Regions from separate parts of the Antricoccus suffuscus genome, predicted to be linked through region 1. Evidence: predicted binding sites of a transcription regulator. Region 1 holds the regulator's gene; the other holds the start of a gene.
What was found. The regulator LexA, encoded in region 1, represses DNA repair genes until DNA is damaged. The targets are predictions, from matches to a motif close to TCGAACANNTGTTCGA.
Positions count from the first base shown of each region.

Region 2: a site for LexA is predicted at 9,817-9,832, ahead of CLV47_RS01200 (HNH endonuclease signature motif containing protein). Genes of this name have one in related genera too.

Region 1 is NZ_PVUE01000002.1:334,224-349,096, reverse strand. It holds gene CLV47_RS04460 (spermidine synthase) at 1-67, shown strand, start outside; gene CLV47_RS04455 (vitamin B12-dependent ribonucleotide reductase) at 178-3,057, opposite strand; gene nrdR (transcriptional regulator NrdR) at 3,229-3,816, opposite strand; gene CLV47_RS04445 (LysM peptidoglycan-binding domain-containing protein) at 4,106-5,086, opposite strand; gene lexA (transcriptional repressor LexA) at 5,436-6,317, shown strand; gene CLV47_RS04435 (hypothetical protein) at 6,314-7,348, opposite strand; gene CLV47_RS04430 (phosphatase PAP2 family protein) at 7,390-8,178, opposite strand; gene hflX (GTPase HflX) at 8,247-9,680, opposite strand; gene dapF (diaminopimelate epimerase) at 9,813-10,718, opposite strand; gene miaA (tRNA (adenosine(37)-N6)-dimethylallyltransferase MiaA) at 10,700-11,644, opposite strand; gene CLV47_RS04410 (DUF349 domain-containing protein) at 11,892-13,103, shown strand; gene miaB (tRNA (N6-isopentenyl adenosine(37)-C2)-methylthiotransferase MiaB) at 13,100-14,614, opposite strand; gene CLV47_RS04400 (glutamate ABC transporter substrate-binding protein) at 14,700-14,873, shown strand, end outside.
Region 2 is NZ_PVUE01000001.1:233,198-248,070, forward strand. It holds gene CLV47_RS01145 (molybdopterin-dependent oxidoreductase) at 1-1,071, opposite strand, end outside; gene CLV47_RS01150 (hypothetical protein) at 1,125-1,502, opposite strand; gene CLV47_RS01155 (serine/threonine dehydratase) at 1,584-2,528, shown strand; gene CLV47_RS01160 (SIMPL domain-containing protein) at 2,727-3,401, shown strand; gene CLV47_RS01165 (CGNR zinc finger domain-containing protein) at 3,414-3,926, shown strand; gene CLV47_RS01170 (GOLPH3/VPS74 family protein) at 3,964-4,650, shown strand; gene CLV47_RS01175 (nitroreductase) at 4,745-5,428, opposite strand; gene CLV47_RS01180 (universal stress protein) at 5,582-5,983, shown strand; gene CLV47_RS01185 (zinc-binding dehydrogenase) at 6,011-6,964, opposite strand; gene CLV47_RS01190 (hypothetical protein) at 7,039-7,398, shown strand; gene CLV47_RS01195 (alpha/beta fold hydrolase) at 7,395-8,258, shown strand; gene CLV47_RS01200 (HNH endonuclease signature motif containing protein) at 8,421-9,740, opposite strand; gene CLV47_RS01205 (acyl-CoA dehydrogenase family protein) at 9,896-11,068, opposite strand; gene phaZ (poly(3-hydroxyalkanoate) depolymerase) at 11,261-12,109, opposite strand; gene CLV47_RS01215 (PHA/PHB synthase family protein) at 12,109-13,821, opposite strand; gene CLV47_RS01220 (ABC transporter substrate-binding protein) at 14,109-14,873, shown strand, end outside.

The DNA of each region.
Region 1 (14,873 bases):
TCGTACTGTGCGCGCCGGCCTTCCGGCGCGCGTCGTACACGGCGAACGGCTCGCCCAATACCTATAGACCGCGCAAATCCCTATAGACCACGCAAATCCAGCGACACAAAAGGAGGGGCGAACGACCTGGGTAGGTCGTTCGCCCCTCCTTGGCTGCGCTTCGCGGCAGCTAGGTGGCTAGCTGCAGCCGCTGGTGCTGCCGCAGCCTTCGCAGACATAGCATGAACCGGCGGGGCGCATCTTCACGCCGCACGATAGGCACAGCGGTGCATCCGCGCCCTTACCTTGGACCATCTCCATGAGCTCCGCGGACGATCCGACGTTAGCCGGAGCCGGTGCCGCTGCAGACGTCTGCGGAGCGCTGATCGGTGCGGACGAGGCGAGGCCTTCGAGGTCGATCTGGTCGCTGTCGTCGTCGCTACGGCTGCTCGGCGTGTCGTAGTCGTCCGCGACTTGCGCGGCGCGTTCTGCGGCGGAGAAGATACCGAGCTCGGCACGCTTCTCCTCCGGCAGGTAGTCAAGCGCGAGCCGGCGGAAGATGTAGTCGATGACCGACTGCGCGAGTCGGATGTCCGGGTCGTCGGTCATGCCTGCCGGCTCGAACCTCATGTTCGTGAACTTCTCGACATATTGCTCGAGAGGCACGCCGTACTGCAGCGCGATCGAGATCGCCACCGAGAACGCATCCATCACGCCGGCGAGGGTCGAGCCCTGCTTGCCTAGCTTGAGGAACACTTCGCCCAGTCCGTCGTCCGGATAGGAACCGGCTGTCAGGTAGCCTTCTGCTCCCCCGACACTGAACGACGTCGTCATGCTCGGACGTTTCTTCGGCAGCCGTTTGCGCGTCGGGCGACGCTCGATCACGGTCTCGACGACAGGCTCGTCAACCTTGTCCTTCTTCTTTGTCGACAACGGCTGACCGACCTTGCAGTTGTCGCGGTAGATCGCCAGCGCCTTGAGCCCGAGCTTCCATCCTTGGAAGTAGATGTCCTCGATTTCCTCGATCGTCGCCTGTTCCGGCATGTTGACGGTCTTGGAGATCGCGCCCGAGATAAATGGCTGGGTCGCGGCCATCATCCGCACGTGGCCCATCGGCGAGATCGCACGCTCACCGACCGCACAGTCGAATACTTCGTAGTGCTCGGTCTTGAGTCCTGGCGCGTCGATAATGTGCCCGTGTTCGGCGATGTACTCGACGATGGCCTCGACCTGCTCCTCCTGGTAGCCGAGCGTGCGCAAGGCAGCCGGCACGGTGAGATTCACGATCTGCATCGATCCACCGCCGACGAGTTTCTTGAACTTCAGCAACGAGAAGTCCGGCTCGATGCCGGTCGTGTCGCAGTCCATCATGAACCCGATGGTTCCGGTCGGTGCGATGACCGAGGCCTGCGCGTTGCGCCAGCCGTTCTTCTTGCCGACTTCCAATCCCTTGGCCCACACGCCTTCGGCGTGCTTGAGTACGGCCGCGTCGGTGTGGTGGATCGAGCGAACAGAGTCCGACGCGGCGGCGTGCTTACGCATGACCCGAGTGTGTGCGTCGGCGTTGCGCGCATATCCCTCGTACGGACCGACAATGCCGGCCAGTTCGGCGGAGCGCTTGTAGGCCGTACCAGTCATCAACGAGGTGATCGATGCCGCCAGCGCCCGGCCGCCTTCGCTGTCGTAGGCGAGCCCATTCGACATCAGCAGCGCACCGAGGTTGGCATAGCCGATGCCTAGCTGGCGGAAGGCACGCGTCGTGACGCCGATCGCTTCGGTCGGGAAATCGGCGAAGCAGATCGAGATATCCATCGCGGTGATGATGAACTCGACGGTCTTCTCGAACTTCGCCGAGTCGAACCCGCCATCGGCCGTGCGGAACTTCATCAAGTTGATCGAGGCGAGGTTGCACGACGAGTTGTCGAGACTCATGTATTCCGAGCACGGGTTGGACGCCGTGATGCGGCCGCTTTCGGGGTTGGTGTGCCAGTCGTTGATCGTGCTGTCGTACTGGATGCCCGGATCGGCGCATGCCCATGCGGCCTCGCTCATCTTGCGAAATAGCGACTTCGCGTCAACGGTCTCGATGACCTCTCCGGTGCCGCGGGCGCGCAGCCCAAACTCGGTACCGTCGTCGACCGCGCGCATGAACTCGTCGTTGACACGCACCGAGTTGTTGGCGTTTTGGTACTGAACGCTGACGATGTCCTTGCCGCCAAGATCCATGTCATAGCCCGCATCGCGCAGCGCGCGAATCTTGTCTTCCTCACGCATCTTCGTCTCGATGAACTCTTCGACGTCGGGGTGATCGACATCCAGGACGACCATCTTGGCCGCACGCCGAGTCGCGCCACCGGATTTGATCGTTCCGGCGCTCGCATCGGCGCCCCGCATGAAGCTCACCGGGCCTGAGGCCGTCCCGCCTGATGAGAGCAGTTCCTTGCTGGAACGGATCCGGGACAGGTTGAGCCCCGCGCCCGAACCACCTTTGAAGATCAGACCCTCTTCGCGGTACCAGTTGAGGATCGAGTCCATCGTATCGTCGACCGACAAGATGAAGCACGCCGAAACTTGCTGCGGCGCCGAGGTTCCAACGTTAAACCACACCGGCGAGTTGAAGCTGAAGACCTGATGCAACAACATCCACGTGAGCTCGTCCGAGAAGATCTGCGCATCCTTGGCGCTACGGAAGTAGCCGTTGAGCTCACCAGCTTCACGATAGGTGCTCACGACTCGGTGGATGAGCTGGCGCAGGCTGTTTTCGCGGGTGTCACTGCCGACAGCGCCGCGGAAGTACTTCGTCGTGACAATGTTGGTCGCGTTGAGGCTCCAGAAGTCCGGAAACTCGACCCCGCGCTGCTCGAAGTTGATCGAGCCATCGCGCCAGTTGGTCATCACGACGTCACGGCGCTGCCAGGTCACCTCGTCGAGCGGATTGACGTCATCGCTGCTGAATACCCGCTCGAGCCGCAGTCCCTTGGCCGAATAGGTGGGTTTTGCACTCGCAGTGGCCTTCTTCGCTTCCGCCGCGTCGGTGGTGGGCTCGTCGCTCTTCGCCGAGTGTGTTGTCTCCGTCATGAGACCGGGGTCCTCTCGTTCTGGTGTGGCCGGGGGTAGTTCGTTCAGGCATCACCGACGATGGGAAGCGATCGGCCGCGGTCGCGATACGTCGCTCGGCGGTAATCGTCGGTGATTGGGTTGTGCTCTTCTAGTTCCGTTGAGTTGTCGTTCGGTGGCTACGCGTGATCGTCACGAAGGGGCGCTGGGAACCAGGGTGTCCGACGAGTCGTCGGCGGCTCCTTCTTTGGTTGCCCGGTCCTTGGTTGGCCGGTCCTTGGTTGGCCGGTCCTTGTTTGGTAGGTCTTTGGTTGGCGGGTCTTTGCTGGCCTGGCCCTGACTTGCATCCTCGGTGGTGTCCCTGTCGACGGCGCCGGACTCACGCAACAGCGCAATCTCGGCCTCGAAGTCCGCGACCGACGCGAATGATCGGTAGACACTGGCGAACCGGAGGTAGGCGACGGAGTCCAGAGCGCGAAGCGGCCCAAGAATCGCCAGCCCGACTTCGTTACTGGGCACCTCGGCCGCACCACTTGCACGAACGGTGTCTTCTACCTGCTCCGCAAGTAGCGCAAGCTGGTCCTCGCCTACTGGGCGGCCCTGACAGGCACGCCGGACGCCACTGATGACTTTGTCCCGGCTGAACGGTTCGGAGACGCCGGAGCGTTTGACGACGGCGAGCATCGCCTCTTCCAGCGTCGTAAATCGCCGTCCGCATCCCTGGCAGGATCTGCGGCGCTTGATCGACTGGCCGTCGTCGACCTCACGAGAGTCGGTCACACGGGAGTCTGAGTGCCGGCAGTATGGGCAACGCATGGCACAACTCCCTTCAACCATTAGCCCTGGCCGACGTCGGCCTGGGGACAATTTGCGGATAACTGTGGGATTGGTTGTGGACGACCGGTGTACGAATCGTGGACAACCCACCCCAACCTGTGGATGAAACACATCCATGTAACTACTATATGTTGTGGTATCAGGTTAAGCCCACCATAGGGAGGTTGCAAGTACTTTGAGCCGAATTCATGAAAGTCGCCGGAACTAGCCGGCTTGGGTCGGGCAACAAACCTCAGTACGCGGGCACGATCAGGTAGTCGCCGGCCGGCAGTGGCGCGTCGACAGACCCACTCAGGCCATTCGCGGCCCGGATGAGCGCGACCAGGTCGGCGCGGTGGGCCGGCGCGGCAAATCGTGAGGCGATGCTGCCCACAGTGTCGCCGGGTTTGACCAGAACTTCCTGAGTCGCCGCCACCGGCGCCGTGCCCGCGCCGCTTGCGTTAACTAGCGCCGACGCGCCGGCGATCACAGTCGCGATGAGCACCATCACCGCGATATGCCCACGCACAGTGAGCCGCGCCCGTCTGGCGGCTCGCGTGACGGGGCGGACGTCTGCGGCCACCGGAATCATCGTCGACTCGAGGTTGCGGGCTGCCTGCGCCTCCACACGAGCACCCAACACCTCCACTCGAGCACCCAAACCAACGTGCGTCTCGGCAGCTAACTGCACATCAGACCGACCGCCAAGTGGCACGGCGAATCGGCTGACCCGACGCGATCTCGCATCTGCCCGGCAAGTTGATACGACAGACGGAACCAACGGTGGCAACTCCTCGCCGGCCGCGTCATCGACGCCGGACCCACGAGCGGACTCGACGCGCGAGCTTGGCGGCGTCGACTCATCCAATCGCGATACTGAGTCAGCCGAGCCGCCCAAACGTCGCAAGCCGAACTTGGCCAGCGCACCGGAGACTTCCTCCCGACCGCCAGACCGCGTAGACAGACCGATCGCAGGAGCCGGCGGCTCGACACGAACCTTCGCCCGGGAGAACGACCCGAACGAAGCTCGATGACCGACCGCAGCTCCTCGTCGGACATCCGGCTGAGCGCGGCTCGCGCGATCGGCGCGCTCTTCAGCGCCGCTACCGACCACGTCGCCGTCCTCAGAAAGGGCGAACATTTCGGCCTGCGCGGGCCGTGCGGCCGCAGCGCGGCCCGACTTGCGGTTACGGTGTGGACCGTTGCGATGTGCCTTCGTGGTTTGCATAGTCATTGCTTACTCCTCGGGGCCGACAATTCTGGACGAGTGCGCGCGGACGGCCCATGGACCCTGCCAACGCGGCCTATCCACAACCGGTCGGAACGCTTGCATCCGCACGTAGTACGGGTGTACTATCGAACCTGCGTACTAAGTTATACACACACAAAATCAGAATGTCGATAGGTTTCGGCGAGTCGCACGTACATTAGTTCGAATCGTTACGTAGAGTCATTGAGCACGCAAGCACGGAGAGGCCGCCAGTTCAAACAGGCGGCAAGCAGACACCGACGGTACGCACACACAGACGGTAAGCACACAGTCAGGCAGCTCATACAGAAGTCCCGCGGAGTGAGAGGTTCACATGCCCAGCAAAAAGGTCAACTCAACAGACAAGAGCGCGACCACTAAACGCGCGACAGGCGTGGGCGGCGAGAAGGCCGACGATGCCACAACCGGTGCGCGGAAGGCTGTCGCCGGCGCGAGCGCGAAAACATCGACGAAGCCGGCCGCTAAGCGAGCGGCTAAACGCGCCGCCCCGAAGGCGACTGCCGACGGCGCGAAGTCTGAAGGCACCGTCCATCAGTTCCCCGAGGCGCCGGACGAGAGTGGGCTCACGGTCCGGCAGCGCAAAGTGATGGACGTGATTCGCGCGTCAGTCCGCACTCGCGGCTATCCGCCAAGCGTGCGTGAGATCGGTGAGGCTGTCGGCCTCGCGTCCCCGTCCTCGGTCGCTCATCAGTTGCGCGCGTTGCAGTCGAAGGGATTTCTGCGCCGTGACGCCAATCGTCCCCGCGCGGTCGACATCCGCACGCCCGCGCAGGCTGCGGGCGATGCCGCGGTCATTCCCCGCTATGACGCCCGGTTCCCGACACCCTCGTTCGTGCCGGTCGTCGGACGCATCGCCGCTGGTGGCCCGATCCTGGCCGAGCAGGCGGTCGAAGACGTGTTCCCGCTGCCTAAGGAACTGGTCGGCGACGGCACCCTGTTCTTACTCAAGGTCGTTGGCGAGTCGATGATTGATGCGGCGATTTGCGACGGTGACTGGGTCGTGGTGCGTCAGCAGCCCGACGCCAACCAGGGCGACATTGTGGCGGCGATGATTGACGGCGAGGCAACGGTCAAGACGTACCGGCGGACCGACGGACATACCTGGCTTGTCCCGCACAACAAGGCGTTCGAGCCCATCAACGGCGACGACGCAGCGATTCTCGGCCGCGTCGTATCGGTCCTGCGTCGGGTCTAGTCGCCGTGACGAGGCTTGCGCAGGCGTATGGCGACGAGCAATACGCCTGCGCAAGCTAGCAAGATCGCACCGATCACGACGTACGGCAACACGTCGTTGCGGGCAGGTACACGGGCGTCGTCACCGACGGCGACCTGCCGACTAGCGACTGCGTCTCCTGGGGTCGTCGTCACCGGCAACACGCTGAGTGTGGCGTTTTGCCCCTCGCCGAATAGGTAGATGTCATTTGTCTGTGGCGCGAACGCGATTGCCTCGCCCTGCGGAGATGGCGGAAGCGGTATGACTGTCGCCTTCTTGCCGACGAGTGTGCCCGCGATGTCGGGGCTGTCGAGGTCCCAGATATACGCGTCGGTGTACGTGCGGAGCGCGATCAGTGTGTCATCTGCAGAAGCGGCGGCCCCGGTCACGAGTCGTGAGCCGAGCCATCCCACCGGTCCACCAGGAGTATCGGTCTTGTCGATCCGCAGGTCCCCGACCTTGTCCAGCGGCTGCGGCATGTCGGTTGCACCGGGGGCGATGTCCACCGGCTCGGAGCTGCGATAGACGCCGCTGAGACCGGTCAGACTCTTCGTGACAATCACGATGCGTCCGTCCGACTGCACGAACAGCGACTCGGCGTCGTGGGCGCCGTCGGGATAGCGAAAGCGGCGGATCTGCGCGAGGCTGGGATCCGCGGGATCCACTAGTTCGAGCGCGACGCTGTCACGGACGGCGTTATTGTCGCCGATGTCGGCGACGTACAGAAGCCCATTCGGACCGCGTGCTAGGTCTTCGGTGTCACGCGGATCGATCGCCACCACCGAGACCGCGGTCGTCTGGCACTCTTGGTCGAGGTGGAATACCTCGACCTGATCGCCGCTGTCATTGATGATGTCGTAGCCGTCGGGCCGCACGAGCAGGCCGCTGCCTTCGACGATTCGCGAATCAGTGACCGTGCAGACGTCAGTACCAGCGGCGTACGCCGGGGCCGCGGCCGCAGCAGGAACACCGAGCAGCGTGCCCGCCGTAGCGGCAATGAGCGACATCGTCACTCGTGAGGCACCGCGCACCCATCTCCTAATGCGCCTGTCTCCTAGTGTTCATCGACCGGTGACCGGCCGAGCCACTTTGCGACGGTCGCGGCTAACCCGGTCTCGAACCAATCCTCGACCCGCCGCCCCATTTTCGTAACGCTGGCCCGCCGTGCGATCCATAGCAGCACGATGCCCACGCTTGCGCCGGCGATAATGTCGCTGAGCCAGTGATAGTTCATGAACAGCACGGCAAAAGCAGCGATGATCGGCCCGGCGATCGCATATATACAGACCACCCGTCGTACCCATACTGTTGCTATGTAGTCGACGGCGATCCAGGCACCGATGCTGCTCAGCAAAATAGCGTTCGCTTGATGTCCGGATGGATAGGAATCGTTATAGCCGACGGCATGCAGCAGATCTCCGCGCGGATCGGTCGGAAACGTCCGCGCGATAAGGAACTTCGAGGTGTAGATGGCGGCACTCAGTAGCGCCACACCGAGTGCCAGACGCACGAACGGAACAAAGTTGCGAGACTTCACCGCGATGACGATGCACAGCACGAGAATCCACACCAGATTGGTCGCCCGGCCACCCGTCTGACTGAGCACGTACCCGATGGCACTGCCCACGGCAGAATCGCGTAGGCCGACAGTCCGAATCCAACCAGCGAGGACTCCGTCAAAGTGCCGCAGTAAGCCGTCCGCGAGCACGTCGGCGGTAACGAGCGCGAACAGGACCGTGCAGGCTATCGCCAGCCAGCGCGCCGGATACCACGCGCGGTCCGCGGTGGGCCATTGGCTGACCGGAACACGGCGCGGGTCGTCGGCGTCGGGTGTACGGGTCACGGCGAACAGCCTACGCGGGGGCGCGCTCTAGGTCGCCGTACCTCACAGGCCACGCGCGTCGGGTGCGCTCAGCGAGCGAAGGCCTCGAGCGTGGCAGCGACTTGCGGGTAAGCGCGGCCGGTCAGCGCCGTACCGTCTGGCAGGTATTCGGTCGTGGCGATGTCCGCCTCATCATGCAGCCGGGCGACCAGATCGCCGCGCTCGTACGGAATGAGGACGTCGAAATCGATCCGTGGACGCGGCAGCGCGGTCTCGATCGCGAGAAGCAGTTTGTCGATACCCATACCGGTCACGGCGGAGACCGCAATGCTTCCCGGCAAGGATCGCTCGAGACGCTCAATCGCCTCGGGGTCGGCCGCATCGGCCTTGTTAATGACCATGAGCTCGGGAACGTCCTTGGCGCCGATCTGCGCGAAGACCTCACGAACCGCGCTGATCTGCCCTTCCGGGTCCGGATCGGCTCCGTCGACCACGTGCAGCACCAGGTCCGCCGATTCGACTTCTTCCAGGGACGAGCGAAACGCCTCGACCAGCTGATGCGGCAGCGAACGGACAAACCCGACGGTGTCCGCGATCGTGTATTCACGACCGTCAGCGGTCTCTGCGCGCCGCACGGTCGGGTCAAGCGTCGCGAACAGTGCGTTTTCGACCAGCACTCCCGCTCCGGTAAGCCGGTTGAGCAGGGTCGACTTGCCCGCGTTGGTGTAACCGGCGATCACCACGGCGGCGGCATGACTTCGCTGGCGGGAGGCTCGTTTAGTGTCACGGCTCGTCTTCATCGCGGCAATCTCGCGGCGCAACTTGGCGATTCGCTGGTGAATCCGTCGCCGGTCGAGCTCGATCTTGGTCTCACCGGGCCCGCGGCCACCGATACCGCCGCCTTCGGCGCCGACCCGCCCGCCGGCCTGACGCGACATCGACTCACCCCAGCCGCGAAGACGCGGCAAGAGATACTGCAGCTGCGCAAGCTCCACCTGCGACTTACCTTCCCGGCTCTTGGCGTGCTGAGCGAAGATGTCCAGGATCAAGGCGATCCGATCGATGACTTTCACCTTGACGACGCCCTCGAGAGCGGTGCGTTGGGACGGCGACAGCTCATCGTCGCAGATGACCGTATCCGCACCGGTCGCGCGGACGATGTCGGCGAGCTCTCGGGCCTTGCCCGAGCCGAGGTACGTCGCCGGGTCCGGGTTGGTGCGTCGCTGGATCACGCCATCGAGCACTTCCGAGCCGGCCGTCTCGGCCAAGGCGGCGAGCTCTTTGAGTGAGTTCTCCGCCGCCCGCGGGCTCCCGGTGAGATCGAGCCCTGCCAGCACGACGCGCTCCAGGCGCAACTGGCGGTACTCGACCTCGGTGACGTCTTCGAGTTCGGTCGACAGTCCGGAGACTCGGCGCAGCGACTGACGGTCCTCGAGGTCGTAGCCACCGGTGTCGTTTCGTGGCGCGGCCCCGGTGGCATGCTTGTTCGTGGTCGGGTCGATCGTTCGGTTGGTTTGCGTCATCGTCTTCCTATGATCCCACGTCCGCTCGGTAACCGCATCTGAGTTTGATCGCCCACCCACCGAAACCGATCCGGCGCTCAGAATCAGCTTCATGCCCCGACCCGGGGCACGCGTCGCGTGGTCGACGATCCGTTAGCGGCCGCGCAGCAGAACCGTAGACCCTTCCGCAACGATCTCGGCCGGTCCGGTCAGCAGCACCGTCGCGGGACTTACGGCGGTGAGCAGCCGTCCCCCGGGTACGTCGACGATGACCGTGCCTTCGGTCTTGCCGGCATTCGCGAGTGTGGCGTACGCGACCGCGCAGATGCCGGTTCCACACGAACGCGTCTCACCGACACCTCGTTCGTAGACGCGCATCCGCACATGCGCGTCGGTCTCCGACGCCCCCGGGACCTGCTCGAAGAACTCGAGGTTGACTCCCTCCGGGAAGAACGACGCGTCGTACGACGGTGCGCGGGACAGATCGAGACCCGCGACCGCGGCCGGCTCCCCGGAGAGGTCGCAGGCTAGGTGCGGGTTGCCCATCGACACCGCACGCCCGGCGTACTCGGCCTTCGAGTCAAAGGCACGAACGGTGGCCGCCGACGTTCCGAGATCTTCCGCCGGGCCCATGTCAACGGTGATGCGGCCATCCACGCCGAAGCTGACCAGCTTGACGCCGGACCGGGTGATGACCGGTAGGTCGGCGGAGTCGACGAAGCCGAGCCGTTGCAGGTAGCGGGCAAATACGCGTACGCCGTTGCCGCACATCTGCGCCACCGACCCATCGGCGTTGCGATAGTCCATAAACCACTCGGCGTCCTGGACATCCGGCACTCCGGTCTGCTCGTCGGTCTCAGCGCTGCGTCGTACGACCCGGATCACACCGTCGCCGCCGATTCCGGCATGCCGGTCGCACAGCAGGCGTACGTCGGCCTCGGTCAAGGTCAGTCGGCCGTCGGGATCGGGGATCAGCACGAAGTCGTTCTCGGTGCCATGACCTTTCGCGAAGTCGACAGCGAGCTGGGTCGAGGCGGTGTCTATTGGTTGCTGGGCCACTGGTTAATCGTACTCAGCACGCGCTCGGGTAGCGCCTGTTCGGCCGCGTCGCACCAGTGGATCCGCGAGTCGCGGCGAAACCATGCGCGTTGTTTACGGGCAAACCGCCGGGTCGCACTAATCGTCTGCTCGATAGCCTCGGCCTCGGTCAGTTCGCCAGACAGCAGCCGCAGGACCTGCTGATACCCCAGTGCCTTGCTCGCGGTCCGCGTCGCCGACAACCCGTCGGCCTCAAGGGCGCGCACCTCCTCGACGAAGCCCTGCTCCCACATCCGGCACACGCGCAACGCAATCCGGTCGGCAAGGTCCGCCCGGTCCAGCCCGATCTGGACGGCCCGGTAATGCTCAGTGTTCGTCTTCTCATCGGCGGGCAGCTGCGCCTCGAACGGCGCCCCGGTGATCTCTATGACCTCGAGGGCGCGCACGATCCGGCGACCGTTGGTGGAAAGAATACGTTCGGCGGCAGCCGGGTCGAGCCGAACGAGTCGGCGATGCAGCGCGAACGTGCCTTGTTCGCGCAGCTCCGCCTCAAGCCGCGCGCGCACCTCGGGATCGGTGCCAGGGAAATCGAGGTCGTCGATCACCGCCTTGATGTAGAGCCCCGATCCGCCCACGAGCATCGGGATGCGCGACCGCGACCGAATCGCGTCGACGCAGTCACGGGCGCGGGCCTGGTAGTCCGCGACCGTCACCGCGTGCCCGATCGGCCACATGTCGAGTAAGTGGTGCACGATGCCGCGGCGCTGGCCCAGCGGTTGCTTCGCCGTGCCGATGTCCATTCCTCGATAGACCTGCATCGAGTCGGCGTTGATGATCTCCACCGCCTCGGGGCCGCCGAGCAACTCGGCCACATCGAGCGCGAGATCGGTCTTTCCTGACGCCGTCGGCCCGGCGATGACGATGACCTCCGCACTCTGCACGCTCATATCGACACCACCGCCAATTACCTGACTCCCGTTCCGGCTCAACACATCCGCCGGTCACGATAGTCGTCACCGCTGCGCAGACCGCGACCGCGCCAGTCGCGACACCACTCCCCGAGCCGACCCACCGCAACGTGCGCACTCGCACAGTGTGAGAATTACCAAACCGAGCCGAGGGCGGCGCAGGCGCATAACCTGTCGGTCTGCCATCGGGACTTAGCAAATGTCGTACGCCGGAGGTCTCATCGCAATGGTTGCCAGCAACGAGTGGGGTCGTGTCGATGACGACGGCACCGTCTACGTGCGGACTGCCGAGGGTGAGCGCGTGGTGGGGTCGTGGCAGGCCGGCGCGCCCGAAGAGGGCCTCGCGCTGTACACCCGCAAGTACGACGACCTCGCCACCGAGGTGAGCTTGCTCGCGAGCCGTCTCGAGTCCGGTGCCGGCAACCCGCAGCACACCGCAGAGCTCGCGACCCAGATGCGCGCCTCGCTTGCCGACGCCGCCGTGATCGGTGATCTCGGCGCACTGGACAAGCAACTCGGTGAACTGCTTGAGAAGACCTCCGTAAAAAAGGAAGAAGTCGCCGCCGCCAAGGCACAGGCACGCGCGGATGCGGTTGCCGCCAAAGAGGCGCTCGCCGCCGAGGCCGAGCAGCTCTCGACCAGCACCCAATGGAAGGCGAGCGGCGACCGGCTGCGCGCGATCATCGAAGAATGGAAGGCGATCAAGGGCGTCGACCGCAAGACCGACGACGTTCTGTGGAAGCGTTTCAGTAGCGCCCGCGATGCCTTCAGCAAGGCCCGTGGGTCGCACTTCGCCCAGCTGGACAAGCAACGCGAGGCTGCCAAAGAAGTCAAGCTAAAGATCGTCGCAGAAGCCGAGGAACTTTCCACCTCGACCGACTGGGGCCCGACCGCATCGAAGATGAAGTCGCTGATGAGCGACTGGAAGGCGGCCGGTCGCGCGCCACGCGACAGCGAAGACAACCTCTGGGGGCAGTTCCGTGCCGCGCAGGACAAGTTCTTCGCTGCTCGCAGCGCCGTGTTCGACGTACGGGACTCCGAACAGCTCGACAACAAGAAAGCCAAGGAGCAGCTGCTCGACTCGGCCGACAAGATCGACCCCGCGAACAGCCTGGAGGAGGCGAAGTCCGCGCTTCGAGATCTCCAGGACAAATGGGAACAGATCGGGCACGTGCCGCGCGAGGCGATGCGTCCATTGGAAGATCGGCTCAAAAAGGTCGAACGACGAGTACGCGATGCCGAGGACGCAGAATGGAAACGGTCCGCTGCCGAGTCCAACCCGATTCTGCTGAATATGCGCGAGGCGGTGACCAAGGCCGAGACCGCGCTGAGTAAAGCCGAGGCGGCCGGTAACGCCAAGAAGATCGACGAGGCCCGGCAGGCTCTCGACGCACGCCGCGAGTGGCTCGCCGAGGCCGAGAAGTCGGTCCAGAGCTAGGTCGCGCGCCGCACGGTCGGCATCGCGAGAAAGACACCCTTCTCAACGGGCGCATTGTGCCGCGCTTCGTGCGCGTCCCCGCCCCGCGTACGCCGGTGAGTCAGCACGTCGCCGTCTGCGACAAGATGGTGCGGTGCGGCCTGCGTGATCCTGGTCGTGATGACGTCACCGGGGCGGACGGCACCGTCGACTCGCGGGCCGATCGGGGTGAAGTGCACCAGGCGGCCATCGCGTCCACGCCCGCTCATCCGGTCGGTGGCCTTGTCCTTACGTCCTTCACCGTCGGCAACCAGCACCTCGGTCTCGGTGCCGATGAGGTTCTTGCCGAGGTCCCACGAGATCTGATTTTGCAGCTTGACCAGTCGTTCATACCGCTCTTGGACGACTTCTTTGGGCAGTTGATCGTCCATGGTCGCTGCCGGCGTACCGGGCCGGGGCGAGTACTGGAAGGTGAATGCGGTGGCAAACTGTGACTGCTCGACGACGTCGAGCGTCTGCTGGAAGTCCTCTTCGGTCTCACCGGGGAATCCGACGATGATGTCCGTTGTCAGCGCCGCGTCGGGCATCGCTTCGCGGACCTTTCGGACGATCGAGAGATAGCGATCGGGTCGGTAGGAACGGCGCATCGCGCGCAATACCCTCGCCGAGCCGGACTGCAGCGGCATATGCAGCTGATGGCAGACGTTGGCGGTGGTGGCCATGGCCTCGATAACGTCGTCGGTGAAGTCCCGCGGATGTGGTGAGGTGAAGCGGACACGCTCGAGCCCGTCGATTTGACCGCACGACTTGAGCAGCTGAGAAAACGCCGTGCGTTCCCCGAATGACACGCCGTACGAATTCACATTTTGGCCGAGCAACGTAACTTCGAGCGCGCCGTCTGCGACGAGTGCTTGTACCTCGGCGAGGACATCGCCCGGTCGGCGGTCCTTCTCCCGGCCACGAAGGGCCGGCACGATGCAGAAGGTACAGGTGTTGTTGCAGCCGACCGAGATCGATACCCATCCGGCATACGCCGCATCCCGCTTCGCCGGCAGCGCCGATGGGAACTCTTCGAGCGCCTCGAGGATCTCTACCTGGGCCTCTTGGTTGTGCCGAGCACGGTCGAGCAATGTGGGCAGCGATCCGACGTTGTGGGTGCCGAACACCACGTCGACGTACGGCGCCTTGTCCACGATGGTAGAGCGGTCCTTCTGGGCGAGACAGCCACCGACCGCGATCTGCAAGTCGGGGTTGGCGCGCTTCACCGGTGCGAGGTGACTGAGATTGCCGTAGAGCTTGTTGTCCGCGTTTTCCCGGACCGCACACGTGTTGAACACGATCAGGTCCGGCTCTTCGTCCTCCAACGCGCTGCGATAACCAGAGGCCTCGAGTACGCCGGCCAGCCGCTCGGAGTCGTGCACATTCATCTGGCAGCCGTAGGTCTTGATCTGATAGCGACGTCCGGCGCCACCGTTGCGAGGCGCGTGATCGGTGGCAGGAGCCGTCTGAGAATCGCTGGGCAATGAAGTCATATCCCATCAATGGTAAGGCGTCCGTCCGCGTGTCGCGGCGTCGGCTCACGGTCGATTCTCAGCACCGTGCCTTTACGATAGACACATGCTGAAGCGGATCGCGATTATGCTCGTCTGTTTCGGCTTCGTCCTCGCCGGATGCGCCGGCACGCAGTCGCCGCAGAAGTTCAGCAAGCCCAGCGATCACCCGCCCAAGTTCGCCGCCGGTACGACGATGGCCGCGCTGCAAACGGCCAAGAACATCCGGATCGGCGTCAAA
Region 2 (14,873 bases), on a different contig from region 1:
CCCGACCCGGTTGGTCGAAGCGTAGCCGTGGCCGAATCCGCCGCCGGGCAGGCCGATATCCCCGATAAGGGCGGCCACACACACCCCGAGCCACATTGTCTGTTCGCCGTACTGCTGGCGTTGCATGGACCAGCTCATGGTCAGAAAGGTGCGCTTCTCCGCCATCAGGCGGGCGAGGTCGCGGATGGCGCCGGCTTCGATGCCACAGATCTCGGCGGCCCATTCCGGCGTCTTGTCATGCACCGATTCCGCGAAAAGGTCATAGCCGACGCAGTAGTTGGCGACAAACTCCTTGTTGTATAAGCCTTCTTCGATCAGGGTGTGCGCGATCGCCTGCAGCAAGGCTCCGTCGGTCGCGGGCCGGATCGACATCCAGGTGGCTCCGAGCTCAGCGGAGACGTCATCACGCAGCGGGGAGACGTTGACCAACTCGATGCCGTTGTCACGGCAGGCATGGAGCCACGGCAGTAGATCGTGGCTGATCGCGCCGCCGTTGGCGATCGCGGAGTTCTTGCGGGGAAGCCCGCCGATGGCGATGACGAGCTCGGCGTTTTCGGAGATCGACTTCCAGGTCGTCGCCTCGGTCTCCCACTGTGACTCGGTCGCGATCACATGCGGCAAGAACGGGCCCGACGCGCCGAACGAGTAGTTGTTGACTGACTGGGTGTAGCCGCCGGCCGCCGCGAGGAACCGTTTGAGCTGCGACTGTGCATGGTGGAACCGACCGGCGCTGGACCATCCGTAGGAACCGCCGTAGACCGCCTCGGCGCCGAAGTTGCGGTAGACGCGGCTCAGCTCGCCGGCGAGGAGGTCCAACGCCTCATTCCACTCCAGGGGGACGAACTCGTCGCGCCCGCGTTTATCGGTGCGCCCGGGACCGTCCTCAAGCCAGCCGCGTCGCACGTATGGTCGGTCGATGCGGGCCGGATGCTGCTGCGCGTCGACCACGTTTTCGATGATCCGGTGCGGATCTGGGTCGCCGGCGTACGGCGTAACCGATGTGATGCGGCCACCCTCGGTGTTGGCCGCGAACGTGCCCCAGTGCGAAATGTGCAGACCACTCTTACCCATTCGCCCAGTTTACGCCGGGGGTCGTGCCCAACCGAGTGAGAATGCTCGCGGAATTAGGACTGGGGGTCGGGGGTGCTGACCGCGGGCGGCTCGGCGTCGTCATTTTCGTTGGTGACCGTTGCGCCGAGGTCGGAGGTCGAGCGCAGATCCTGCTTGAGCTGATCGATGTCGGCGAGGTCGTTGTCGAAGTAGCCCTCGAAGTCCGACCCCTCGTCGCGAATGTTGCAAACGTTATGCACACAGGCCGCGATTCGTTGATGCTGCTCATCGGAGTACGCCGCCCAGTTGTCGAGGAACACGCGCAGATCGGAGTGCATCCCGAGCACGGTGTACTGGTCGAAGCTCGTGTTGCGCTTGGCGAGTTCTTCGACTCGCTCGGCATGATTGGTGAGTTCGGTCAAAAGCGCGTCGGGGGATTCGGCGGAAGTCATAGGCTCAGCATATGGGGACCCGGCCTTGAATCTCGCCCGGTTTAGGTCCCTGAAGTGCAAGTTGACGCGAAATGGAGTCCGATGGACCTGCCCGAACTGAGTGCGGCGGTGGCCGAGGCGCGGCGACGGATCGGCGGTCGGGTGCGTCGTACCCCGGTCGTGGACGCCGTCGTACCCACGCCTGCGGGCCCGCGTGAGGTCACCTTCAAGCTGGAATACCTACAGCACTCGGGTTCGTTCAAGGCGCGCGGCTCGATCAATGCGGTGCTGGCCGCGTCGGAGCAGGGGCTTATCGGCGAGTCGGGCATCGCGATCGCGTCCGGCGGAAATGCCGGGATCGCGGCGGCATGGTCGGCCGCCCAGGTCGGCTGCCCCGCCTCGGTGTTCGTGCCCGAAAACGCGCCGGCCGCCAAGATCGCACGGTTGCGCTCGCTCGGGGCCGACGTCGTACTCAAGGGCAAGGAGTACGCCGAGGCGCTGCACGCGGCGGAGGAGTTCGTACGCCGCAGTGGCGCCCTGCAGCTGCACGCCTACGACCTGCCGGACGTCGTCGCAGGCGCCGGTGTGGTCGGACTCGAACTGCTGGAACAGCGGCCGGATATCGACACGGTGCTGGTTGCGGTCGGCGGCGGCGGTCTGGTGGCTGGAATCGCGTCCGCGGTTACGCCGCGGCACGTCGTCGGCGTGGAGCCGTCGGGGATTCCCACCCTCGCCGACGCGCTCGCTGCCGGGGCGCCGGTCGACGTCCCGGTGGACAGCATCGCCGCCGACGCACTCGGCGCGCGCCGGCTCGGCGAGATCGCGTACGCCGTGACCACTCAGGCCAAGGTGCAATCCGTGCTGATACCCGATGCCGAGATCGTGCGTGCTCGCGCGTGGCTGTGGGGCGAACTGCGGGTCGCGGTCGAGTACGCCGCTGCGACTGCGCTCGCGCCGCTACTGTCCGGGGCTTTCGTGCCGGCCGAGGGTGCTCGCGTCGCGGTCATCCTGTGTGGCGCGAATACCGATCCGTCCGACTTGTCATGAGCATGGAGGTGTCGCGTGGATGGATCGGCTCGCCGCACCGCCGGATCTGCCAGGCGCCGCAATGGCATCGTAAGTACGCCACCTCGCCATCACTGGTGCGGTGCCTCGACTGCTCTCGCCATTGGTGATCAATCATGATCTCATCATTCAGTAAGGTCATTATGTAGTTCAACCATTACAAGTTCGCTAGGAGACTCCATGAGTGTGCTGATTACGGTGCGCGGCTCGTTCAGTGCCTTCCGCCCACCAGAACGGGCGACCGCGCACGTGTCACTCGTGTTGGAGGCGTCGAGTTCGAAGGTGGCGTATGCCGGTGCGACTAAATCCGCGGCCGTTGTTACCGAAAGCCTGACCGAGCTGCATAACCCGGACGGCGGACCGGTGACCTGGTGGTCCAGCGACCAGGTCCGCACGTTTGCGCATCGTCCATGGAACAACCAGGGCAAGCAACTTCCGCTTGTGCATCGCGCAAGCGTCACCTTCGCCGCCAAGTTCAGTGATTTCGACCGCCTCGGCACCTGGATTGCGCGCACCACCGCGGTCGAGGGCGCGACCGTCAAGAGCATCGAGTGGGCGTTGACCGCCGCTCACCGTGAGCAACTCACTCGGGAGGTCCGGGCCGGGGCCGTACGGGACGCCCGCGACAAGGCGCAGCAGTACGCCGACGCGCTCTCCCTCGGGCCAGCGCGTGTGGTTGCGATTGCCGATGCCGGGATGCTTGAACAGGGGCTCAACCCGACTGGAAACGTTGCGCCGCAGCAGTTTTCGCGGATGGCTGCCGCCCAGGAGGATTCTCTGGTCGGGTTTGCGCCGGAAGACGTCGAGATTTCGTCGATCATCGACGCGAAGTTCGACGTTGACGCCCCGCAGTGATGTAATAAGTTAATGCATCTGAACCCTTACGGTGAGTACGCCGTACAACTCGCAGTGGAACTGGCTAACCGTCCGCCGGAGACGACACTCGAGTTGGTTGAGAGGTGCAAGGCGGCCAGTATCGTCATCGACTTCGAGGTGACCGACGACGACCTCGCCCAGACACTGGAGATGCTCAGCGAGTGGAGGCTCATCGCAGACAACACCGACCCTGAGACACGCGCCAAGCATGTGAACGCGATGCTCGAGGAGGCCTCGGCGTACCCGCGGATGACCAACCACGTCGGCTATGGTTGGCACCTGCACTACCGCGACGACCAGCAGTCTCTGGCCGGCGTACTCAAGGCCCTGGTGTCGGTGGGTACGGCGCTGCACCTGGTTGGCCGCGGCATGCACCGACTTGGGCGGTGCGCGTTGGAAGAGTGCGACAACCTGTACGCCGATATCTCGCGCAATGGCCGGCAGCGATACTGCTCCCCGCGGTGCGCCAACCGGGACGCCGTACGCCGGCATCGCGCCCGCTAGCAGGCGCAAATCCGCCGATTGCGCGGTACCGTTAATCATGTTGATCGTTGAGGATTTGTTCCTGCTACTGACCGACGACGAGTCCGGCAAGACCTACGCCGCCGGGGGCACCACCGACTACGCGCTGGCCGGTTCACTACTGCTGGAGTTGCTGCTCGAACGCCGAGTACGCGCGACGATCGAGCCCAAACACCAGGGCGGGTTGCTTGAGGTCGTGGACACGACCCCGACTGGGGATGCGATCTTCGACCACGGACTTAGCATTGTCGCCAAACACGACGGCGAACGACTGCCCAACGTGATCCCGCCGCTGCACATCGGGCTGCGTGACCATCTGCGTGAGTCCCTAGTCGCCAAGGGGATCTTGTGCGTCAAGGAGTCGAAGATCCTCGGCATCATTCCGCATCATGCTTGGCCCGCTCAGGACACCGTGCACGAGCACGACATCGTCGAGAAGGTCACCAACGCGCTCCTGAGCGTGACCGAGCCGACCGAGCGTATCGGCGCCCTGATCGCCGCGCTGTCGGCACTCGGCGCCGAAACGATGGTGCTCGAGCCGGAGGCGCACGGCGTACCGCGCAAAGACGTACGCCGCCGGGCATCGGCGATCGCCGATAACGCGGACTGGGCGCCGGCGGACCTGCGTGAGGGTGTGCAGCTGGTCATCGGCGCGATCAATACGACGATCATGTCCTACACGACCGTGCCCGTCGTGCCGTTCTAGTCTCTTGCCGGGCCTCGCCTCTTCTCCCGGGAGCGAGTGGATCCCAACGGGGCATCCACGCGGACGATCCCGCCGCTCATCCGGCAGGTATCCGCTAGCGGAAGTCGACCGCTTCGTCAACCGAGGCGCGGTCAGTGCGGAACGAGTTGACCGGATGCTCGTGGTCGGCGTACCCGAACGACACCGCGCAGACGACGAGCCGGTCATCGCCGATGTCGAAGAACTCACGCACGAACTTGGACTGGCGCGCGACTGCGGCTTGCGGAATCGCCGCTATGCCAAGGCTTTCGGCCGCGAGCAGGAGGGTCGAAACGTAGGCGCCGCAGTCGACCGCGCCGTACGTGCCGAGCAACTTGTCACTGGTGATGATCGCGGTGTGCGGGGCGCCGAACAGATCAAAGTTGAGCGCCATCTGTGCGTTGCGCGCGTCGTAATCATCGCGGGCGATGCCGAGTGCGCCATAGAGACCAAATCCGGCTCCGCGGCGGCGTTCTTGGTAGACGCCTGTGTATTTCTCCGGTCCGGGGATGTCGTAGGTGTCCGATGGCGTATTCGCGGCGTCCTGGCGAAGACCAGCGCGGAATTTGTCCGTCGTCTCGCCACTGGTCACGACGACCTGCCATGCCTGCGAATTGCACCACGAAGGCGTTCGCTGCGCGACCGCGAACATCTCGCGCATATCTGCCTCAGGCACCGGCTGGTCGGTGAACGCGCGGCAGGAGTAGCGATCGTTGAGGAGTTCGGCGAGTGCCTGAAGCTTGATGGCAGTGTTGGTCATGCGGGGGAATTCTCCTCGCTCGGCGGGATTCGGCAACTGTTACTTAGCGTACGACGACCCGGTCTGCGCTTGCCTAGGGATGCCGCCGCGATGGATGATAAACGGACGTGATCGCGTATGCCGTCCGGCGTACGCCCGAGAAGGAGTCTGCTGATGCCCGTTGTCGTCGGTTTTGTTCCCACCAATGAAGGTCGCACCGCGTTGCGGCGGGCGGTAGAGGAAGCATCGTTGCGAAACGAGAAACTCGTGGTCATCAGCTCCAACCGCGGCGGTGAACGCTTTACCGATGCGCAGGCTAAGGGATTCGACGAGGAACTCGAGAAGATCAAGGCCGAGCTGTCGGCGAAAAGCGTCGATCACGAGGTGCGCGGGCTGGTGCGCGGCAATGACCCGTCCGAGGATCTGGTCGAGGTCGCCGAAGAGATCGGCGCGAAGCTGATCGTGATCGGACTGCGGCGCCGCTCGCCGGTCGGCAAGTTGCTGCTCGGCTCCAACGCACAGCGCATCCTGCTCGACGCCAAGTGCGACGTACTCGCGGTCAAAGCCGACGCCTAATACCCCTTCGCTCAACGACCGAACTTCTTAGGGGACGAGCACCGTGCGGACCAGTCCGCTTGCCGGTGGCGGCTTCTGCAGGGCGTCTTTCAGCTGCTCGAAGTTCAACTCGTTCGCGGACGGCACCGACACGCTGCGTTGCCCGAGCCGGGCGACCACCCCGCTGAGAGACTCCTCGGCGGCGCCGGGTCGCTCGCGCACGTAGTCGCCCCAGTCGACGCCGACGATCTCGCGTTCCTTCAGGAGCGTGTGGTTGGCCGGCAACTGTGGGATCATGCCGCTGGCGAACCCGACGACCAGGTACTTACCGCGGAAACCCAATGACCGCAGGGCAAGTGGCGCCAGGTCGCCGCCGACGGGATCGATGACGTAGTCGACGCCATCCGGGTACGTCGCCTTCATGACGGCGCGCATGTCATCGGTACGCCGATCGATGACGAGCTCGGCGCCCGTGATGGCCTCGGGTTGAGAGGTGACGGCGACGACGTGCAGTCCGAGGTCGGCCGCGATCTCGACACAGGCCGCGCCTACTGCACCGCCCGCGCCGAGCACGAGCATCCGTTTGCCCGCCTCGGCAGTGATCCGGTTCTCCAGTGCATAGATCGCCGTACCGTACGCCTCCAGGCCGGCCGCGGCGCCCACGTCACTGAGTCGGTCGGGAATCGGCACGGTGCTGGCCGCTGCCACAGTGACCTTGGTGGCCCAGGCTCCGGCGCAGCGAGTCACGACCCGGTCGCCGACGGCGCGGTCTCGTACGTCGACGCCGACGGCAGTGATATCGCCGGCGCACATTCCGCCTGGCGTGTAAGGAAGCTTGGGCACGACTTGGTACTTGCCGGTGACGATCAGCCGGTCGACATACGCGACATTGACCGCGCGTACGTTGATGATGACCTCGTTGGGGCCGGGTTCGGGATCTGCGGACTCGACGATCTGCAGCCCGTTCACGAGATCAAAGGAGTGGCATTGTAGAGACTTCATCGATCAGTTCTATACGAGCGGTCAGAGCGGCGTACCGGCTGGGTCGTCGGTCAGCGACCGGCAAAGGGGAGATCATGCTCGAATCTCTAGCGGACACGATTAACGCCGACGCGGCGCTGGTACGCCGAGGCCGATACGTGAATGCGACGATGTTGTGGGACCTCGGCGACGAGAGGTACGCCGTCGCGATAGAGCACGGACGAGTCGTGTCGGTGCAGAAACCACATGTGATGGCGACGTGGACGTTCGCCGTACGCGCTCCTTTGTCCGAGTGGCAGGAGTTCTGGCACGCAGACCCGAAGCCTGGCTCGCATGACATCCTCGCGCTGCTGCGCAGGCAGGTCGCGGTCGTCGAGGGTGACCTGCACCCGTTCATGGCAAACCTCATGTACTTCAAGGGCGTGCTCGCCGCGCCGCGTCAGGGGGCGAAATGAATCCGCGGATCGAGCCGATCAAGGGCTACTACCTACGAACGACCATCGCCGGCGTCGACCAGCGGGTGTACGTCGAAGAGGCAGGAGAGGGGATTCCGCTGCTGTGCCTGCACACAGCGGGATCGGACGGCCGGCAGTTCCGGCACATGATGAACGATCCACGGATCACCGACCATTTTCGGGTAGTCGTGTTCGATCTGCCGTGGCACGGCAAGTCCTCGCCGCCCGCCGGTTGGGAAGGTACGACGTACCAGCTCGATGCCGATACGTATGCCGAGACCATCCTGACCGTGAAGCGCGACCTTGAGCTGGATCGGCCGGTATTGCTGGGATGTTCGATTGGCGGCCGCATCGTGTTGCAGCTCGCACGCACACATCCAGAGGAGTTCGCCGCGGTCATCGGGCTGCAGTCCGGCGTCGCCGTACCGCCGTACTACGACCGGAGTTACCTTGGTCGGCCCGATGTCAACGAGAGTGAACTGTGCGTGGCGTTGATGTCCGGTTTGATCGGTCCGGCGGCGCCATCGGCCGATCGATGGGAGACGCTCTGGCATTACGCCCAAGGCGGGCCCGGGGTGTTCAACGGCGACCTGCACTTCTACTCCGACCAGCGGGACCTTCTAGAGGACGTCGCGAAGATCGACACCAGTCTGTGCCCGCTCTACTTGCTCTCGGGTGAGTACGACTACTCGTGCCTGCCGTCGGACAGCGCCGCCGTTGCAGAACATGTCGACGGCGCCGAATTCGCCGTCATGAAGGGAATCGGCCACTTTCCGATGAGCGAAGACCACGACATGTTCTACTCATACCTCGGCCCCGTCCTCAACTCCGCCAGATCTCGCCGCGGTAAAGGCTGCTAATCCTCGCCGAGATGCAGCAAGATGAGCCAAGCTCGTCGCGGCCCACGACTTCGAATATTGCGGGCTTATGGCCTTCTTTGCCGTTGTGCTACGTAACAATCCAACTATTGCTGAATTATGCCCACTGTTGTATCGATCGCGTTCCGCATGGTCTGGCGTCGCTCATTCGTGTCTGTTGTTGAGTGTGATGCGGTGATGCAGGATCGGGGTACGAGTCGCGTCAATCCAGACCGGCGGGCGCCAGTGTGGAAGCCCGTTGATCATGAGTGACTTCCAACCGCGGTTCTCGAATTCGCGGTGGTGGTATCCGCACGCGAGGGTAAGACCGTCGATGTCGGTTGCTCCGCCGTCCCGCCAGGCGATCACGTGATGTACCTGGCACCATTCGGGTGGTACGTCGCAGCCAGGGAAGGAGCATCCACCGTCGCGCGCGACCAGCGCCGCGAACTGCCGGTCCGATGCCAGCCGTGCCGCGTGGCCCAGATGTAGCACGACACCGTTGCTGTCCAGCACAGCGGGCAGGAACTTCAGGTGCGCCGCTTCGGCGAGCAGATCTCGCACCGGGACCCGGACACCATGCGTGCTGGTGGCGTACCCACAGCCGGCCATCAGGTCCTCGAGGCGGATGGTGGTGATGACGGTGCCACGGATCCCGCCGCGACCGGTCGCCGGGTTGGTGTCCAGCAGCCGGTTGCAGGCATCCAATAACGCGTCGTGCATCCGTTGGCCGCCGGTACGCTTATCGCGCCCATCAACGTCGGCCGCGCGGGGCGCGGCGAGTGGGTCGAGGACGGCGCGTAGTTTCGCGAGAAGTTCGGCCGTCGCGTGGCCGGTGATCGTCCCATTGTCGTGCAGGTGCACGGCGCGTTGCCGGCGACGTTCGGCGTCGCGGGGCTCGTCACCGTCAGGGTCGAGTCGGTCGGAGATCTCCGAGGCGAGGCCGTCGAGGTCCTTCGGCCCAAGCGTGTCGGTGTGACTAGCGAGGATGGTCTCCGCCTCCTCGAGGTCGGCGGGCCTGATCCCGGGCCGCCCATCGAGGCGGTGCAGTGCCTTATAGATGATCCGGGCCTGCGCTGCAGTGACCCGGCCCGCGCGTTGTCGTTCGGCGAGATAGGGCCTTACCGGCGCTAATGGTTGCCCGCCCAGCGTGACCCGCTGACCGAGTGCCGCGGCGGCCTCGACCCGGTGCCGCGCGTCGGTGTGGGTGAGGTGCAGGGTGTCCGCGAGCAGGTTAGTCACATTCCGGGCGGTGAGTACGTCCGCGGCGCGGGTGTCTTCCAGGGCCCCGATGATCGCGTGGTCAAGGACGGCCAGACTGTTGCGGGCCTGTTCTACCTCACGCGCGAACTGGATGAGCGCGACCGGCCCGAGTCCCGATAACGCGCCGCGGGTGGAGGTAGCAACCAGCTCGCGCGAGGCATCGGTAAAGGCGTGCTGGCAACCGGTGAGGGCGTCTAGTCCGGACAGATATGCGACGCTCACGACCGATCACCCACTCAAACTTGCTGATACGTATGTTCGAATTCTATCAAGCGGCGTATCGATTTTCAATAGGGCTGCGAACAGTTGTTCGAATCGTTTGAGTAAGCCTGCTAAAGCGCCTATGCTAACGAACTCCTGCGTTCGACGACCGAGATCTAACGGCCGAGGATCGAGTCCGAGATGACGCGCATCTGGATCTCGCTGGTGCCTTCGAAGATCTTCGTGAGGCGGGCATCGCGCCAGTAGCGCTCGGCCGCGAAGTCCGTGGTGTAGCCGGCGCCGCCGTGGATCTGCAGCCCCTCGCTGGTGACTCGCTCGGCCATCTCGCTGGCGAGGTACTTGACCATCGAGGCCTGTGTGCTGGCGCGTTCGCCGGCGTCGATCTGACGAGTGACGGCGTACATCAGTTGGCGCACCGATTCGACCTGTGCGGCCATATCGGCGATCTTGAAGCGAATCGCCTGGAACTTCGCGATCGGCTGGTCGAACTGGATGCGGGTGTTGGCGTACTCGACGGCATCTTCCAAAGCGCCGCGGGCCAGCCCGATCGACCGGGCAGCGGTGTGTGCGCGCGCCGTGTCGAGGAACTCCATGATGGTGTAGAAACCCTTGCCCTCAACCCCAAGTAGCGCCTCGTCGCCGACCTTGAAGTTGTCGAATGAGAGCTCCCAGGTGCTCCATCCGTGGTATCCGATCTTGCGGACCTTGGTGCCCTTGAGGCCGTCCGGCAATGTGCCGCGTTCTTTGGGGATGAAGAACGTCGAGACGCCTTCGTGGCGACGCTTCGGGTCGGACGGCGGCGAGGTACGCGCGAAGACGATCAGGTAGTCCGAGCCGTCAGCGAAAGTGCACCACATCTTGGTGCCGTTGATGACCCAGCCGTCATCGGTCTTGGTGGCGCGGCAGGACATGTTGGCGACATCCGAACCCGCCTCGGGCTCGGAGATCGCGATCGCGCCGAGGAACTCGCCGCTGGCGACCTTCGGCATGTACTCCTTGCGCTGTTCCTCGGTGAAGCCGGAGTTGAGCGAGTTGCCGCGCGCGATGAGGCTGCCGACGCTCATCCATGCGCGGGAGAGCTCTTCGGCGATGATGCAGTATTCGGTGGCGCCGAGTCCGAGGCCGCCGTACTCCTCGGAGATGGTGATGCCGAAGAAGCCCATCTCGCCCATCTTGTTGCGCAGTGAGTCGGGAATGTCGCCGTGGATAGGGTCGAGCTCGTTGGCGACGGGCAGGACTTCCTTCATGGCGAAGTCGCGGGCGAGCGCCTGCAGCTCACGCTGGTCGGGCGTCAGGCCGGCGGCGGAGAACTTGCTGTCTAAAGGCATTGGAGGACCTCTTCGGTTTTCGGGCAACTCGGGCAGTACTGGTGTCGGTCAGTGGTTCGACGTGGGCATCCCACATCGTCGATCCGGGACGTTATCGACCTTAATGATCATGCGGGAGGCCAATGTCGGCAGGTGCACGGGGTCCCGCCAGCGCGGGATCCGTGTGGTGCGACGTAGCCAATCCAGCTCACGTCAGGCGTTCTTGGCCTTCCGTTTGGTCTGGCTGACGGCCGGCGACTCCAATAGGAAATCTCCAATGATCGGCGCGTAGGTCTCGGCGTTGACGATGACATCGACGTGCCCGCCGGGATACATGACCAGCTTGCTGTGCGGCATCCGCCAGTGGATCATCCGGCCGTTGATCGGCCGGATGATCGGGTCGTCGTCCCCGAAGAGCAACAACGTCTGCTGTTTGACTTGGGAAAGCCACCGAAGGCTCGTCCACCCGACCATCGCCAAAAGCTGGTTGGCGTACCCCACCTTGGACACTCCATGCGCGATGTCCCCGAAGATATCGCGTGCCTCTTCGGGACGCTCACGCATCGAGCCGCCGTACAGCATGGGTGCCACGGCCGCAGCCTTAGCGGCGTCCCGATGCCGACTTCCGGATAGCAGCTGGGCCAGCACTCGTGGTTGGCCAGGGACCATAGTCATCCCGGTTCCGGTGCAGGCCAGCACCAGCCGCCGGCAGAACCGCGGGTACTGGTGCGCAAACTGTTGTGCCAGGCCGCCGCCCCAGGAGATCCCAAAGACGTCCACCTGTTTGTAGTCGAGTTGGATGCACAGCTGGTGAATCGTCTGTGCCAGACCGGACATCCGGTATGGCCGAGCGGGCGTAGCCGAGCCGCCAACACCCGGTACGTCGAATCGTACGACCCCAATACGGTCGTCCAACGCGTCGACGAGCGGTTGCAGTGCTTCCAAGCTCGTGCCGATCCCGTTGCACATCAGCAGCGGCGGTACGGCGGGGTCGCCCGGCCGCACCTGCACGCGGATCTCCTGGCCGTGAATGTTTTCAATCTGAGTCTGAGTGTTGCCCATTAGTCCTCAAAGACGTAGTTGCCGGGGGCCGCGTAAAGCGGCGGGAATGCCTTGGCACCAAGCGATTTCGGCGCGGCCTTCTCGGTGGTGTCGCGTTCGCGCAACCATGCGACGTAGTCCGGCCACCAGGATCCTTGCTCGGTCGTGGCGCCGGCGAGCCAGTCCGCAGCGTCGGGCGGGTTGTCATCGTTGATGCGGAAGCGCGCCTTCTGGTTCGTGGGCGGATTGACCAGTGAGGCGATGTGCCCGGACGTCGACAGGACGAACCTGTTCGATCCGCCTAGCAGTTGGGTCGAGCGATAGCAGGACTGCCACGGGCTGATGTGGTCGGCGATGCCAGCGACGATATAGGAGTCCACATCGAGTGCCGATAGGTCCACCGGCTCACCGAACAGCTTCCCCATGCCGGGCGTGGCGAGGGAGCCGGCGATAGCGGCGTCAAGGAAGTCGGCGTGCAGACCGGCCGACATGCGCGTGGTGTCGGCATTCCAATAAAGGATGTCGAACGCGGGCGGGGTCTTGCCCTGTAGATAGTTGCTGACCCAGTAGTTCCAGATCAGATCGCTCGGCCGCAGCCAGGCGAAGATCTCGGCCAGGGCCTTGCCGTCGAGGTAGCCCTTGCTCCTCGACGTGGCTTTCGCTGTCTTCGCTAATCGATCGTCGATCGCTGCCTCCATCAGCCCAACGCCGGCCGGTGCGAGCACGGTTACCCCGAGACTGAGACTGGCGAGTTGATCGGTCTTCCCGGCGGCGGCAAGCTGACCGCCGAGCGTCGAGGTGAGGATTCCGCCGGAACAGAATGCAATGACGTGGGTCGTCTTCGACCGCGCGATTCGAGTCGCGGCATCCATCGCGTCCAGGATCGCCTGACCGTAGGTGTCGAAGCCCCAGTCGGCGTGCTCGGCACTCGGGTTGCGCCAGGACATCGCGAATACTTGCTGGCCGGACGCGACGAGGTATTCGACGAGGCTTCGGCCCGGCGCGAGGTCCAGGATGTAGTACTTGTTGATCGTCGGCGGTACCACCAACAGCGGCGTACTGCGTACTTTCGCCGTGGTGGGCTTGTATTGAATCAGCTCGAAGACATCCGTCCGCAGCACGATGACACCCGGCGTGATGGCGAGATTCTTCCCTACGTCGAATGCGTCCGGGTCGACCATCGTTGGCACGCGGGGCTTGCTCTTCATGTCGGACACGAGGTTCTTCGTGCCGGTCACAATGCTCGCACCGCGCGTCTCGCGCACCGTTTTCAAGACCGACGGGTTGATCAGCGGATTGTTGCTCGGCGAGGTCGCCTCGATCACATTGTCGAGGATGAACCGCAGCTTCTCGGAGTCCTTCCAGCTCAGGTCAAGTTCGTCGAAGGTCTCGCGCGCAGCAGCCGACAGCGCGAGATATGACTGCAGGAAGCGCTTACGCGCGCGGCTGTCGGTCCAGCCAGGATCGGTGAATCGCTTGTCGCGTCCAGCCTCGAGCGTGGAGCTCCCCAGCATGATCTTTGTGAACTCGCCAGCCAACGACAGCCCGCGCGGCGCCAGTCGGACTGACTGGCTAAGTAGCCGCCCGGTGGCGCGGACGCCCGCCATTCCCGGAATCCAGCGTCGCCACATGCCGAGCGCCGCATCCGAGAGCAGCATGTCCAGGGCCGCGGCATTGTTGGCCGCGGCCTCGGCCGGGTCGTCGTTTGGCGCGTCGTCGGCGGCGGTACTCATGGGCTGTCCCCCTAAGCGGTCGGAGTGCGCGTGACTCCTGAAGATCGCATCAATGTGATCGAGACCACGTTACAGAGCGTCGCGCGATACCTCCCTATCGGGCTGCAGTTCAGCGGTCGCCGGCGCATTGCCTTCGCCTAGAAGCGCGATCAGTCGGCCAAGCGGGCGGCGTTGTGCCCTTTTGGGATTTGTTCGGCGTGAGGTATTGACCGATCACCACAACATTGTCTACCTTGCGTACGTAACCACGCTATATCCACCGTATATACGTACAGATGGGAATCGCCATGCGCGTGAAGTTCCGGGGAGCAGCAATTGCAGTTGCGCTCGCAGTTGTTCTGGCCGGCTGCGGCGGGGTCGCAGACAACAAGACCAAACCCGGCGACAAGTCGGTCTCGGACAGCGCTCCGGTGGTCAAGGACTACGACCCCGATGGCGTGTTCTCGTGGGGCTACACGATCATGGCGACCAGTCTGGATCCCCATCGCGGTACGTCTGGGTTCGACCAGAACTGGCTCTTCCCGGTGTACGACCGCCTTGTCTACTCCACGCCTGATGGCTCGCTTGAGCCGATGCTCGCGACTTCCTGGAAGGTCGGCAAGGACGGCAAGAGCCTTGCATTCGAGCTGCGCACCGGAGTGACCTTCTCCGATGGCACGCCGTTCAACGCCGCGGCGGTGAAGTTCAGTCTGGACCGAGCGAAGGGACCCGACAGCACAATCAAGAACGAGCTCCACAACGTGACCGATGTCGTGGTGGACGGCCCATCGACCGTGACTCTCAAGCTGGACGGCGGCGCCGGTGCGCTGTTGGGCTCGCTTGCCGACCGAGCGGGGATGATTGTCTCGCCGACCGCGGCCCAGGCCGGTACCCTTGCCTCGAATCCGGTCGGCGTCGGCGCCTACAAAGTAGCCGAGTACAAGCCGGGCGACCGGGTCGTCTACGAGCGCACCGACGGATACTGGGACCCGGATGCGCAGAAGGTCAAGAAGATGGTCTTCCGCGTCATGGTCGACGACCAGACTCGACTTAATGCACTCAAAACCGATGAG